2 regions of the Paenibacillus sp. NPDC056933 genome follow, and region 1 is predicted to be linked to the other one. Evidence: a T-box and tRNA genes for the amino acid it is inferred to sense, from the RefSeq annotation. Region 1 holds a T-box; the other holds one or more tRNA genes.

Region 1 (7,696 bases):
ACGTGATCTGATGGAACAGATTGCTCCAACTGGGCCGATCTATCAGGCAGGTACACTGAGCGGTAATCCGCTGGCTATGGCGGCAGGCTATACGACCCTCAAATTGTTGACACCGGAGGTTTATGATCGCCTGGAGACGCTGTCTGCTCGCTTGCAGGCTGGATTTGAAAAGAATGCAGCAGAGACGGGGGTAGCGGTGACCATTAACCGTGTTGGTTCCATGGTTTGTCCATTTTTCAGTGCGGTTCCGGTGACAAATTATGATATTGCCAAAGAAAGCAATCTGGATCAATTCCGTCGTTACTTTGCGGCTATGATTGATCAAGGTGTCAGTGTTGCCCCTTCCCAATACGAAGGCATGTTTGTTTCTGGCGTGCATACGGAGCAGGATATTGACGATACGATCGAGGCAAACCGTAAGGCTCTTCAATCATTATGACCATTAAAAGTTGGAAACGCCGTGGGGAATGGATTGAGCTGATGCCAGGCAAGGTGGTGACAGGCAGTTCAGACAGGCAAACGGCTGCAGAGCAATGGCTCTTGTCTGAGCTTCAGTTACCAGAAAAAATGCTGCGTCAGCTTAAGAAGAACCAGGGGGTACAACTTGCAGGGGATCGGCTTCGGCTGGCCCTTTTTGCGTCTCAGCCAATAGATGTTGAACCGCGGTGGGCCGATATTGATGTACTGTATGAGGATGATTTCTGTCTGGTTGTGCACAAACCGGCGGGAATGAAACTTCATCCCGATGGGAGTCGAATGGACCAAGCGATTACGCTGGATCACGCGGTGGCTTCCTATTACGAAATGAATGGAATTCAGGCCAGTGTACGCCATGTTCATCGTCTGGATGAGGATACCACCGGACCGGTTTTATATGCCAAAAATGCTTTTGCCCTCGCCAAATTGGATGAAGCGATGCGTAACAAAGATATTGGACGCCAGTATGTCGCCATTGCAGGCGGTCAAATATCTCAGGAGCTCAGGACAATTGATGCTCCGATTGGCAAGGACAGGCATCACAAGCAACGCAGACGTGTCTCGGAAGGGGGGCAGGAAGCCGTCACCCATTTGGAGATCGTGAAGGTGTGGGACAAAGCTACTCTTGTTCGTCTGACACTGGATACAGGACGTACACACCAGATTCGGGTGCACTTAAGTTATGCAGGACATCCCCTCGTTGGAGATGAGCTGTATGGAGGTAGAAGAGATTCTATTGGACGACAGGCACTTCACGGGGAGACACTGAGTTTTGGTCATCCACTGACTGGAGCACGAATTGAAGTGACTGACCCTTGGCCTTCGGATCTCCTACAACTGGCACAACGTGAAGGCAAGGACCAATAAACCGGTAAGGTTTGCACAAAAGGTGGCATGCTCATCTCATTCAAGGCATATAGATGGGGTAACGAAGGATTTGGACCATGGATCAGTCCCATGAGAAGGATCATGGTGAACATATGCCGAAAGGAGGACGCCACCTTTGTTGAATCAACCTTATGGTTTGCGGTTCGATATTTATGAGCGCGTTCATTTGTCAGAGGGAGTTCCTGCGATAGAGGAACTGGAGGAAATTGAGTTATACCCCCGCATTCAAGTCATAGGTCAGGATGATCATGCTACCTTGCGTGGCCATCTACTGCTTACAGGTGCTTATCGGGGAGAGAACGAAATCTCGGAGGAGCTCAAACATTTTATTCCGGTAGAGATCACGGTACCCTTGAACCGGGTGAGATCCATTGAGGATATTTCCGTTGAGATTGAAAATTTTGATGTTGATCTGTTATCCAACCGAAGTCTGAACATTACGGGCGTACTGTCGCTTCGAGGCATTGAGGGCTTTCCGGTAGAGGAACCGCAGGTGTGGTCAGCAGATGAGTTTACCGTCGTGCATTCACCCGACTCTCAGCCAGACACTCGTTCTGCTGAAACAGAGCAGACAGGCAGCTATCCCAATACGTTTGCCCAGGAGTATTTGCTTCAACGGAGTGAAGAGGAAGGGCTTACGAGTGCAGCGGGACCTGTCTATGGCGCTCAGGAATTTGTTGTTCCTTCTGCTGGCGAAGATGTGTTACGAAACGAAGAGGAGTTAAAGCAGGAACAACTATACCAGGCCTCAGCTGAACAATTTCAGTCACCAGAGCAAAAGGCTGAAGCGCAATCCAATGAGTTGTTCAATCCGCCTTCTCCAGTTTCATCTTTTATGGCGGAGACAGCAGACCGTTTGGCTTCATATCCTGAATCTGAGCCGTTGCTTCCTTTGGCTGAAGAGTCGTCTGTCTGGTCCGAGCCTTCCGTCGAGACCTTACATACGAACTCAAGGAATTCGGAGCAGATCGATTCCAAACCGTATCCACAATTTTCCAATGGAGCGGCAGCACCGAATGTATGGCACTTTGAATCTGCCCGGTCTGAACCAAGGCAAGAGAACCAGGAAGTTGTTGATGTCTCGGCTGGTTCACAGCCAGAGAACTGGCAGGATGTATTCGCATCGTCCGAACCGGAGATTTCGGAGGAAGACAGACCTCTGGAAGCAGTGGAGGCGAATGAGTCTGCTGCTATCGAAGCCTTCATCCCCGAACCTGTGGCTGAGACGGAAGACAAGCCGGAGCTCAAGGTTGCTTTTGGCAGCAAGAGAGAGTCTGCACCAAGACAGGAAGAGGGTGTAGGTATATCCTCCTTGTTATCCTCCGGCAGAGCGACACGTGAGGCTGAAGCGGAGCGGGAGCAAGAGGCGCTCGCGGGAGTACTCCAGGAAGAAGCATACCAGCCTGATGATGTGGAGTGGAAGAACCTGTTCCTCGGCACCATTGTGGATCAGACGCCGTTCCGTAAGGTGAAATTATGCATTGTACAGCGTGAAGAGACACTCGATACCATTGCAGAACGATATCAGTTAAGCACCAGAGAGCTTCAGTTATATAACCGATTATCCGAACAGGTTGTGGAAGAAGGGCAGATTTTATATATCCCTTAACCTATTGGTTCCAGCGTCCATTGCGAACCCGTGATCCCTTGAGGATGACGGGTTTTAGCCTTGTCAGCCCTAAACCTGCATTGCAGCGCTCTTGTTCCGCTGTTGTCAGGTTGACTATCGGGCACGAGCAGGGTATGATGTGTTTATGTTTTTTGAAGAACAACGTGGATCGGGAGTAGTAGACAGTATGGCCTTTCAGAGAGCGGGATTGTAGCGCTGGAAAATTCCGCAGGAACCAACTGTTCGAAGTCGTCCGGGAGTTGCCCGTTTGAATACAAGGGATGTTAAGGTTACGATCATTCATTCCTGAGGTAGGATGGGCCGGTAGCAGCCGTTATCTGCTTGAAGTGTCACGTATATGCAGAAGACGTAGTCTGTCTCTTTCTGTCTGCGTGAAACAAAGGTGGTACCGCGAAAGCTAACCTTTCGTCCTTTGATGGATGAAAGGTTTTTTTGTTTTTTGGCGAAGATGATTAAGTAACGGAGGAATGACACATGTCTGAACAAAAAAATTCAGCTGCAACAGAAATGCCGACCACATATGATCCGAAAGCTGCGGAGCAGAAATGGTACTCCACCTGGATGGAGCGTGGATACTTCAAGGCCGGTCAACGTAAAGATGCCGAGCCTTATACGATCGTAATTCCACCTCCAAACGTAACCGGGATGCTTCATATCGGGCATGCGCTCGATTTCACACTGCAGGATATTCTGATTCGCACCAAGCGGATGCAGGGCTACGACGCTCTCTGGCTGCCGGGATCTGACCATGCAGGGATTGCCACCCAAACCAAGGTGGAGCAGAAGCTGCGTGAAGAAGGCCAGACTCGTTATGATCTGGGTCGCGAGAAGTTTCTGGAGAAGGTATGGGACTGGAAAGAACAATATGCTACAACCATTCGTCAGCAATGGGGCAAAATGGGATTGTCACTTGACTATTCACGTGAACGTTTCACGTTGGATGAGGGTTTGTCCCAGGCTGTTCGCAAAGTGTTTGTTCAATTGTATGAAAAAGGCCTTATTTATCGAGGCAAACGAATTATTAACTGGGACCCGGTGAACCGGACTGCATTGTCTGACATTGAGGTTGAATATAAAGAAGTACAGGGTCACTTGTACCATCTGCGTTATCCGCTCAAAGACGGAAGTGGTCACATCACTGTAGCGACTACTCGTCCAGAGACGATGCTGGGTGATACGGCAGTTGCCGTCCATCCGAAGGATGAGCGATACGCTGACATGATTGGAAAAGTGCTTGTTCTGCCTATTATCGGACGCGAAATTCCGGTTATTGCAGATGAGTATGTAGATAAAGATTTCGGAAGCGGGGCCGTGAAAATTACTCCTGCACATGATCCGAATGACTTCGAAGTGGGTCTTCGTCATGATCTGCCTCAAATTACGGTAATGGATGAGACGGGGACAATGAATGCCGAAGCAGGCAAATATCAGGGACTGGATCGCAGTGACTGTCGCAAGCAGATTGTTGCAGACCTGAAAGAACAGGGTGTACTGATCAGCATTGAGGATCATACGCATCAGGTTGGACATAGCGAGCGTACTGGCGCTGTGGTTGAGCCGTATTTGTCCACACAATGGTTTGTTGAGATGAAGCCTCTCGCAGAGAAAGCCATTCAGAAACAGCAGAGTGGCGAAGGGGTTCGTTTTGTTCCAGATCGTTTTGAGAAAACGTATCTGAACTGGATTGAAAATGTTCGGGACTGGTGTATTTCCCGTCAGCTGTGGTGGGGTCACCGTATTCCTGCCTGGTATGATGAGGAAACTGGAGAAATTATTGTATCCGCTGAAGATCCAACAACGTTGCCGGAATACGCTGGCCGCAAACTGAGACAGGATGAAGATGTTCTGGATACATGGTTTAGTTCCGGATTATGGCCTTTCTCGACATTAGGATGGCCAGAAGAAACGGATGATCTGAAACGTTATTATCCGACGAGTGTACTTGTAACCGGGTATGACATTATTTATTTCTGGGTGGCGCGCATGATCTTTACCGCTCTGGAGTTCACGGAAGAAATTCCGTTCAAGGATGTGCTGATGCACGGTCTTGTTCGTGATGCAGACGGACGTAAGATGTCCAAATCGCTCGGTAATGGTGTTGATCCACTGGATGTTATTGAGAAATATGGCGCGGATGCGATGCGTTATATGATTTCGACGAGCAGCACTCCGGGACAGGATCTCCGTTTCCGTTGGGAACGGGTGGAACAGGCTCGTAACTTTGCCAATAAAATCTGGAATGCATCACGCTTTGCGCTCATGAACCTGGAAGGGTTCACTTATGAAGATCGTGATATTAGTGGAGACCTCGGAACAGCGGATTATTGGATTTTGCACCGCCTGAACGAAACTTCTCGTGATATTACGCGTCTAATCGAAGCATATGAATTTGGTGAAACAGGCCGCTTGCTGTATAACTTTATCTGGGATGACCTGTGTGACTGGTATATTGAATTTTCGAAGCTGTCCTTCTACGGGGAAGATCCGGTTGCCAAGAAGAAAACTCAATCGGTACTGGCATATGTACTGGATCATACGATGCGATTGATTCATCCGTTCATGCCGTACATTTCAGAAGAAATCTGGCAGCATCTCCCACATGAGGGCGAGACGATTACTCTGGCATCCTGGCCGGTCTATGACCCAGCATTGGAGAACCCTGAGGCGGTTGCGGAGATGAATCTGCTCATGGATACGATTCGTGCAGTTCGTAATATCCGTGCAGAAGTGAACGTACCGATGAGCAAGAAGATTGAACTGATGGTAAAAGCGAACAACGAAGAAATGTCCAGCATCATTGAACGTAACAGCCATTACATCAAACGTTTCTGTAATACGTCGGAGTTCGACAGCGGTTTGAATCTGAGCTCGCCAGAAAAAGCAATGACTGCTGTCATTACGGGGGCTGAACTGTACTTGCCGCTGGCAGGTTTGATTGATATTGAGCAGGAAGTGGCTCGCCTGGAGAAAGAGTTGCAGAACCTTGAGGGCGAAGTACTGCGTGTGGAGAAAAAGTTGGCGAATGAAGGCTTTGTTGCCAAGGCTCCTGCCAAGGTTATCGAGGAAGAGCGCGCCAAGCAAGCAGATTATTCCGATAAACGGGATAAAGTGATTGCACGAATCAAGGAACTGAAAGGTTAATATATTCGGGTCGGATGGAGAGCCTTTGTCCCATCCGGCCGCTTTTTTCAACCAAACTCAAACCGAAGGTGAATCATATGACGGAACTTAACGGGACAGATACAGCAGCTCCTTTACTTACCTATGACGAGGCCGTGAACTGGATTAATGGTCTTATTCCTTTTGGCATCCGACCTGGATTGGAACGAATCGAGGGATTGATGTCACGGCTTGGCAATCCACATCAGCGTCTCAAATTTATTCATGTCGCGGGAACGAACGGCAAAGGTTCGACTTGCGCTTTTTTGACGTCAGTGCTTCTTCAGGCGGGATATGATGTTGGAACCTATACCTCACCCTATATCACCAAATTCACAAACCGTTTTCAGTACAACGGGGAGGACATCCCGGAAGAGACACTGCTAAAACTCTCGAATCGCCTTCATCCGTTGGTCCAGGAGATGGCGTCCACTGCCCTTGGGTCACCGACGATGTTTGAGGTGTCTACGGCACTTGCTCTTTTGTATTATGCAGAGGAGTGTTACCCGGACGTTGTAGTATGGGAGACAGGACTCGGGGGAAGGATGGACGTAACGAATATCGTCACACCTGTGGTGTCCATCATTACCAATATCGGTATGGATCATACGGATGTGCTAGGAGATACGATTGAAGCCATTGCGAGAGAAAAGGCGGGGATTATTAAGCCTGGAGTACCAGTCGTTACCTGTGCCACTCAGCCAGAGGCTGTGAAGGTGATTCAGGAGACGGCAGAGCGTCTCCGATCAACCGTGTACCTTGCAGGAGATCGGTTCTCATATCATAGGCTGGACAGCGATGAGAACGGACAATCTTTTCATTTTACAGGACCGTTCCGTGAGATGGACGTTCGTATCCGCATGCAGGGCATACATCAATGCGATAATGCAGCGGGCGCGCTTATGGTACTGGAATTGCTTCGGCAATACATGGCATTTATGCTGGATGATGAAGATATTGCACTTGGACTGGAGCATGCCTTCTGGGCAGGACGGTTCGAGAAAGTGGTTGAACAACCCCGAATTGTTCTGGACGGAGCACATAATCCGGAAGGGGCTGAATCGCTCGCCAAGAGCATTATCGACGTTTATCCTCACAACAAGTTAATTTTGATGATGGGTATGCTCGCGAATAAGCATCACGAAGCGTATTTGCAGCATATACTGCCACTAGTGGATACGCTGATCCTGACCGAGCCAGACTTCCGACGCAAAATGGATGCAGCCGAATTGCTGCAGATCGTCGAACGGGTACGTCCCGCCTTTGCGAAACAGGAGCTGGAAATCATCGTCGAGCCCGAATGGGCAAAGGCACTTGATCTATTGAAGTCACGGACGGAAGCGGAAGATCTGGGGGTGGTGTCTGGCACACTGTACCTGATTGCAGATGTGCGGGCAGCCCTTTTGCATCAAACCGATTCTGAAAAAGGTTGGTGAAAGTTTTGTTAAATACATCGGAACACGTTCATTTTATAGGGATTGGCGGATATGGCATGAGTGCCATCGCGAGAGTTATGCTTGAGATGGGATACACCGTTACCGG
Region 2 (7,696 bases), on a different contig from region 1:
GGTTACAAGCACATAGTTACTGTTTGCATTTTCTTTAATATAAAAACCGATTTGGTACTTGCCAGCCCGGCTGAAATCATACGTAAAATCATACGTACGGAACCAGAAGTTGTCCTTCTGCGTCTTTAGCTCCTGAGATTGAATATCCTTAACCTCACCACTTGGATTGGTTATCGTCACCTTCACAGCAGCTATATCCGTTGTTAAACTGTCCACTTGTGAGAACACATTAAATTTAAGTTTACCCACGTTAACATTACCAAATACGGTATCTCCCTTGAAGAGAAAAATATGTACATTCGGTTTAATCACCGTTACTCTCTTGTTTGTGCTATCCCATCTGGCGATTCCGCCCGCTTCCCTTACAGGTACATAGGTCGTTCCGTCAATCAGATAACCACCGTCAGCTGCTTCCTTGCCGTTTATGAGAACCCGAATCTTCTCGTTCACTGAATCTGCAAACAATAAAGACCCGCCGAGCAAGGAGAATACCGTGACACACAGCAAAATTCTTTTCCATTTCATTCCGTCAATATTCCCTCCCCTGCTGCTAGCTGTTGTACATTTATACTGCAGGTTCATCCACAAAGTTGCGCTGTTTTTCATCATTTTTCATTTTTTATCCAGAATTTCTTCCACCCCTTGGAACGATCAAAAAGAGGCAACCCTTGTTAAAGGATGCCTCTATAGTATTGTTGTTGGAAATGCGTAATTATACGAACTTATCCCAGGTTGCTAAGTGTTCAACTATATCTACGAAGAAGTATGACGCGTCAGTATACATGGGACGCCCTTGCCTACAGCGCCCTCTGTTCGCATCCGTGCTGCATAATCCATTCCTCGTGTGCAGGGTGTTTTGCAGCGCTCGCATACATCCGAAGTGACCAACTTCATGGATACACGGAGTTTGTCACTCTTTAACGCAGGCGCCTTCTTTCCCTTTGCTTTTGCCATCCCGGATTCCCCATTTCCCCAAGTGCTTGTTGATGTAATGCATCATATGGGGATTCGCCCGGTTGTGTGTCAAAAGGAATAAACTAGGTGCATGTTGTCGTTAAATGAAGCCGCCGTTAGCCCGCAGCGTCTGTCCTGTAACCCACTGAGACTCCTCACTGACGAGAAAAGAGATTACATTCGCAATGTCTTCCGGTTCGCCCAGACGACCGAATGCATTCAATTTACGCATCCCCTCGAGCTGTTGCTCTGTCTTTCCAACGGTGAACAGTTCGGTATTCACCGGACCGGGTGCTACGGCATTAATAGTAATCTGTCTGGAACCAAACTCCTTTGCAAGCTGACGGGTAATCTGCTCCACCGCTCCTTTGGTTCCAGCGTATACGCTGTATCCAGGAAACATTTGTCCCGTTACAGAGGTAGAAAAATTAACGATTCGGCCCTGCTTCTCCATGTGTTTCAGTGCTTGCTGACAGGCAAAGAAGGTCCCTTTCACATTGATTGCAAACTGCTGATCAAATTCTTCCTCCGTTACATCTGCCAGAGGCGTCGTCTTCATGATGCCTGCATTGTTGATCAGAATATCAACTTTGCCAAGCTTGCTGATCGTTTCGGAAAATAAACGCTCCACGTCTTCCTTCCGTGCAAGATCGGCCTGGACCGTGATGGCACGTACTCCTTTTTGGCGAGCGATTTCCGCCACTTGCTCTGCTTTGTCCGGACTACTCGCGTAGTTGATGACGACATCCGCACCCAATTCAGCGAGTTGCTCCGCAATGGCACGTCCAATTCCCCGGGATGAGCCTGTTACAATGGCCACTTTACCTGTCAACTTTTTCATTTCCGATTACTTCCTCTCTTCATCCAAATGTAATAATCCCTTTTCTATCAACAACCATACTTGGGCAAATTCCGCATCAATGTTGTGGCTCTGCCACTCATAGGCATGTGCCGGATGGTGAAAACGAGCTGTAGCTTGTAGAATTGCCGTTGCTACCTGATCGGGGTGATCGAAATTGAACTGGCGCTCATGCTGGATAATCTTGCTCAAATGACTTACCAGATGTTGTACATGTTTGTAGATGATATCTGCAGATTCCTGTGTAACACGTGCATACATCTCAAATAACTCTGCATCGGATTCCGCATAGTGACGTTTACGCTTGATTAATGCTTCTATATATACCTTCAGATGTTGAATTCCTTCTCCGATGTAATGCTGATCCTGAGTTATCGCCGTCAGAGGCGCAATAATCTCATCTTCAAGCCATTGTTCGGTTACGCCCTCCAGTAATTCTTTCTTGCTTTTATAGTGTCTGTAAATGGTTCCGTGGCTGACCCCGAGCAACTTAGCGACATCGGTAACCGATGTTTTGGCGACACCAAAGCGTCGTAGGGTTTCCTGCGTTGCTGCAATAATTTGTTCTTTGGTTAAGAATTCAGAAGTTTGTGTTTTGTCCATACGAATGAGATGGTTACACCATCCTCAAGTCACCTCCGTTGAACTTAGATTAACACAGATTATAACAAATGACAATTATTGATTTTTGTCATTTGTTATTTAAGTAAATATATTTTATATTTATAGAAGTAAAGAAGTAAAGGAGTAAAGAAAAAAGAGCCCATATATATCTGGCCCCTTTCCTAGTGTTCTTGTTTTTCACCTAAGTGATTTAAATGTGCTTATGATCTCACTTTATCCAATGATACTAAGAAGATTAAAAAACGTACTTAAATAATAAGAAGATGACCACGAGAATGCCACCAAGGATCAACCAGTTGCTAATTTCCCACCAAATGCTTTTCCCTCCGGATAAAAGCTGTTCTTCACGTTCTTCATGGCGCTGTTTGTGTGTATGTGACTCGGAGGCATGGGGCGGCTTGCTAAAGTCCATCATAATACATTCCCCTTTCCAGCAGCTTTAGTCTTAATTGTTCCATTATAACCCATAATTGAATGGAAATTTAATAATAATTTAAAAAATGTTATGTAAAACCACCCTATTTGCCTGAAAATTAAAGACAGGGTGGTTTGGGTATATACCGCGCTTCTTAAAATTATATTCATGGATGAAGGAGCTAACTTGTATCCATTCAAGCTTTCTTATTTGACAGATAACTCTTCTTCCGTAACCCATTTGTGGTTTTTCACCGGATCTCCACCTGTTGTCGGTGTATAATCAACTATATATACGGTAGTCTGCTCCGCCGAATCAATGGTTGCTTTGGCACCTTTCATTCCTGGCATGTGGTCAGCATCCAGCACAACCTCTGCTCCTGCGGCATACGGTTGATCCGTATGATCTTGAATTTCCTCCTGAATGACCCATTTATGGTTTTTCACCGGATCTCCTCCCGTGGTAGGTACATATGACACCGCGTAGGCCGTTGTCTCATAGGCCCCCACAATCGTTGCTTCTGCACCCTTCATTCCAGCCATATGGTCTGTGCTCATCACGGCCTGGCTGCCTACTGGGTATGTAGGATTGCTCTTTTCATGTAATCCTTCCGGTAAATCTCCCGAATCAGAATGGTGCATTTCTCCTGTACTCGCAGCGTGACTGTCACTGCTGTTACTATTCTGCTCAGCGCTTTTGCCACATCCACTTAACATTAGACTTCCCGCCATTACCGTAGTCAGCCCTATGATTACGTATTTTTTCATGGGTTACTCTCCTTTGGGTTTTCAATTTACATACTCATAATATACCCCATACGGGTATATTTCAACCAAGATTAGTATCTTTGTCTAATACCGGTTTCTCTGAAAAGGTAAATAGCATACGAAAAAACCTCCGATTTTTCGGAGGCCTTCAGTATTTTAGGTATTTGATTCAGACTTTAAAAATAGGGTCCAAGATGTTTAATTGACCTGGCTCATTGATTAAGCCATTTCTACAGAAACATTGACATTGCCTTTGATCGCTTTGGAATATGGGCAGTAGTCATGGGCAAGTTTGACAAACTTCTGTGCTGTCTCCTCATCCAGACCGAGAATTTTAACTTCCAGATCTACTTGAAGCTTCACCCCGTTATCTGTAGGGTCCGTAACAAGCATCACTGTAGCAGATACCGTGCTTCTTTCAATTTCAACTTTGTGTTTCTTCAATTGAAACTCCAGAGCAGAATTAAAGCAAGCACTGTACCCCGCTGCAAACAATTGCTCCGGATTCGTAGCTGTCGTCACTTTGCCTCCCAATTCAGGTGGAGCAGCAACATCGAGCATAAATACGTTATCCGGCGATTGTACGATTCCTTGACGTCCACCTGTATTGATGACTGTAGTTTCATATAATGTTTTCATTTTGTATCGGCTCCTCTTCATCATTGAAATGTATTGGTTAAACTTCATTTATCGTTTTTTTCATTTGTTAACAATTTAATTGTACACAATCTAATTTTGTTTGTAAACTGTTTTTGAAAAATAAAAAAAGAGTCAGCCTCTTAGGCGACTCTTGTAATATTCTGATGCCATCCCACACGTGCATGGACAGCACTTGAACAGACGTTATTATTGGGCTTGTATCAGCCACTATCGATTTATATTTTTCTTCATGCCAATCGTAAATCTCTCAAATCCCAGTTGTGCATAATAGGATTCCAACCCCTCAGAGCATAGCAATTGTGGAATCACTTGGTTAGCCTCGCAATGCTCTACCATTTGCTGCATCAATGCCTTGCCGATTCCTTGAGATTGATAATCAGGCAGGACGCATACTCCGCATATCACGCCTGTGATCACTCCGTCCGAAATGATGCGTCCCATGCCGACAAGGCGTTGTTTCTCATATGCATATAAGGCATACCAGCTATTGGTGCACATACGTTCCAAATCTTTGAGAGTCAGATTTAACAAATTCCAGCCCAAAGCTTCATATAGAGCAAGCAATTGTTCGAAATCCTTAGGTGGTTCCACTGAATAAATGATCGTGTTCATCGCCTGTTCTCCCTCTTTCCCTTTAATCAGTTGCTCCAAATATCACTTTCATCTGGGCACATTGAAGTAAGCCTGAACGAAGATGTACCACCCACGACCTCTACCCAGACGGGTAACCCTCCGCGCAGAAAATGAATAACAAGCTGTTTATGACCTTTGCCAAAAGACACAACGTTACCGCTTGGCGAAAAAAAGAAAAGAAGCCTCACATCGTAAGGCTTCTTGCGTATGATCTGTAGTGGGCTCGAACCACTGACCCCTACCCTGTCAAGATAGTGCTCTCCCAGCTGAGCTAACAGATCATGATATCTGATTGTTTTCCAATCAAGTAACAGTATCATACCAAGTAACCGCGTTCATTGTCAATTGTTTTATTGGTAATATTTCAATAAAATATGTGTACAATAAAGGAAGGATTACCATTTAACGTCGAGGTGACTTTCATATGAGGGACATAAGAGAACGCAAAGCACGTTCATATCTAACAGCTAAAAACGTAGCCTGTTTACTTGCGCTTGTTATATTAATCAGCGCTGCTGTCGGTTGTAGTTTAGAGCGGGATGAACATACCGTACAATTTCAACAGTTGCAGCAGCCCAATGAGGTTAATGAGGACCTTCCTGTCTGGCTGGATGTGTATTCCAAGTCTGTCGTGCATGACGTATACTCACCACAAGGGCACGTTGAAGTCTTACCCTGAGGAATATCACGTCGCATCTCACTCGTCTTCTTCATCCCACTTTTTGGAATACGCCTTCTTGGTCACATAATATAACAAAGCAATCATCCCGGCCGACATCAAAAGTGTAATTGCCATCACTCCTGCCATGCCCATGAATCCCACCGCCTCTCCCAGTATGTTCCAGACTAACTATACAGGAAAAGCATTTTTTTGTATAATTCAGTCTGATATGCGCGTAGAGCAGAAAGAAGGAATGGAATTGGCAGCCGAGATCCGTTATGTAACAACCGAAGAACAACTTCAGAAAGCACTGGGCATTCGCAATGATGTTTTTGTGATCGAGCAGCAAGTGCCTGCTGACATTGAAATTGATCAATATGATGTCATTAGCCCTGATGTGCATCATGTATTATTAAGTACAGATGGACAGGCCGTAGCCACAGGTCGTCTGATCTATTACGCGAAGGATACCGCCAAAATGCAGCGCATCGCTGTACTTAAATCTCATCGTTCCTTTGGTTACGGGCGTGTCCTGCTCCTGGCCATGGAAGAAAGAGCGCGTGAGTTGGGCCTCTCCTACTCTATTTTGGATGCACAGTGCCAAGCCCAGACGTTCTATGAGAAGCTCGGATATGAAGTCATCTCGGAAGAACCTTTTTATGATGCAGGTATTCTGCATGTTCGTATGAAAAAGAGCCTGTAAACGTTATAAACTAGTCTTGGCATAGTAAAATCGTCAAGTGGTACATACTTTCTTAGCATTTGGACAGGCTAAAAAGGAAACCAGATTCCTATTTGGTCAGAGAAGGAGAGTGTGACATCATGGATCAAACGACACGCGAAAGCTTCACAGCAGTACAAAAAAATGGTGACGGCGATCTGACGGCGTTCCAAACTTCAGCAGGACGTGTACTGGATTACCAACAAGCTCTGGCAGAAGTAAAAGCAGGAGCCATAGCCGGTGTGAACGTATTTAAAGGTAAAGATGGCGAAATGTACATTCGTGGTGACGCCGACGGGGACCCAACCAATAACCTCGACCAGCTTCCTATGTTCTAAAATAGATGCATGCAAGGGCGCCAATCCGGGCAATCCGGGTTGGCTTTTCTTATTTAACGCTAATACTCGGTAAAATATTTCACGGCATCGCCACCAGACTGGCTTTTGCGAATCGGCTGTGTCTCCTGCTCCCATGCCTGCAAGATAAGTATGCCTTCCAAGGTGGACTTATTTTCCCACAGGATATGCTGCCTGCGCTCAAGCTCCAGCAATGACTCATGAATTATGGCTTTGCCTCGGCCCGTCTTGTTCTCCAGTTCATCCATTCGCGGTACACGCCGCCGCTGTCCCACATAATTAACGATAATCCGCAGAATTTTGCGTTCAAAATCATTCAGCATATTTCTTCCTTCCCATCCTTATGGAGTACAGGACGCCATGCTAAAATACCTTGCTCCAAAAATGTTCGGGGTGACCCCTCTTTTCCTGCCGATGCTCTGATCATTCCGCCTCGCACACTGTTGATTCGAATCTGCCGCTGCGTAATATGTCCTGCACGATCCATGTAGACGAGCTCCACCATCTGACCAATATATTTCCCTAGCATAATCATCCCTCCAATAAGAACATTTGTTTGTATTCATTATTATATGCGAACATCAGTTCTTTATTCAACAACTAAAAAAAGGATTTTCTTGAAATGAAAAAACCAGACTCTCCCCTTTTAACAAGGAATGCCTGGTTACATCCTGTTCACTGTGGAATCCTACATCCCGTTCATACATCAGCTCATGACTTTACGTATGATCAACGTCGATCCGATTCAGTGAATTGTACCTTTTTCAATTGCTGTGTAGACGGATTAAAATCAACATTCACATATACTGCAAATTGTTTGCCCTCTTTGTTACGCACCCATAGCTTAAACTGTTCACGGGATTGATCTGCTGTAAGTGAGGTGCGGCCAATATGTTTATAGTCCAAAATATCCACATTATACTTCGTTTGTGTTTCTTTTACCGCAATAATCCCCCACTTTGCATAATCGGGAACCGCACCTCCAGTAGCCGAGGCTGTAGTGAATCCTGCCATACTTAGAACCACCGTCATCAGTGTAACGATGA

Evidence for each region. A T-box is a leader RNA that pairs with one kind of tRNA and senses whether it is charged. The one in region 1 lies ahead of ACFTRD_RS26610 (valine--tRNA ligase), so its partner is inferred to be a tRNA-Val.
Region 2: it has a tRNA-Val gene. The T-box ahead of ACFTRD_RS26610 (valine--tRNA ligase) is inferred to sense a tRNA for this amino acid. The anticodon was not compared.

The regions. Positions count from the first base shown of each region.
Region 1 covers NZ_JBHUQN010000005.1:23,877-31,572, reverse strand. The annotation lists gene hemL (glutamate-1-semialdehyde 2,1-aminomutase) at 1-439, shown strand, start outside; gene ACFTRD_RS26620 (RluA family pseudouridine synthase) at 436-1,344, shown strand; gene ACFTRD_RS26615 (LysM peptidoglycan-binding domain-containing protein) at 1,481-2,974, shown strand; T-box leader at 3,131-3,411, shown strand; gene ACFTRD_RS26610 (valine--tRNA ligase) at 3,470-6,136, shown strand; gene ACFTRD_RS26605 (bifunctional folylpolyglutamate synthase/dihydrofolate synthase) at 6,214-7,590, shown strand; gene murC (UDP-N-acetylmuramate--L-alanine ligase) at 7,647-7,696, shown strand, end outside.
Region 2 covers NZ_JBHUQN010000002.1:912,596-920,291, forward strand. The annotation lists gene ACFTRD_RS18990 (stalk domain-containing protein) at 1-525, opposite strand, end outside; gene ACFTRD_RS18995 (hypothetical protein) at 754-954, opposite strand; gene ACFTRD_RS19000 (SDR family oxidoreductase) at 1,055-1,795, opposite strand; gene ACFTRD_RS19005 (TetR/AcrR family transcriptional regulator) at 1,802-2,416, opposite strand; gene ACFTRD_RS19010 (hypothetical protein) at 2,673-2,852, opposite strand; gene ACFTRD_RS19015 (YdhK family protein) at 3,059-3,619, opposite strand; gene ACFTRD_RS19020 (organic hydroperoxide resistance protein) at 3,839-4,258, opposite strand; gene ACFTRD_RS19025 (GNAT family N-acetyltransferase) at 4,487-4,891, opposite strand; tRNA gene ACFTRD_RS19030 (tRNA-Val) at 5,121-5,193, opposite strand; gene ACFTRD_RS19035 (hypothetical protein) at 5,337-5,591, shown strand; gene ACFTRD_RS19040 (GNAT family N-acetyltransferase) at 5,833-6,276, shown strand; gene ACFTRD_RS19045 (DUF3892 domain-containing protein) at 6,396-6,632, shown strand; gene ACFTRD_RS19050 (hypothetical protein) at 6,692-6,973, opposite strand; gene ACFTRD_RS19055 (hypothetical protein) at 6,967-7,179, opposite strand; gene ACFTRD_RS19060 (DUF3889 domain-containing protein) at 7,380-7,696, opposite strand, start outside.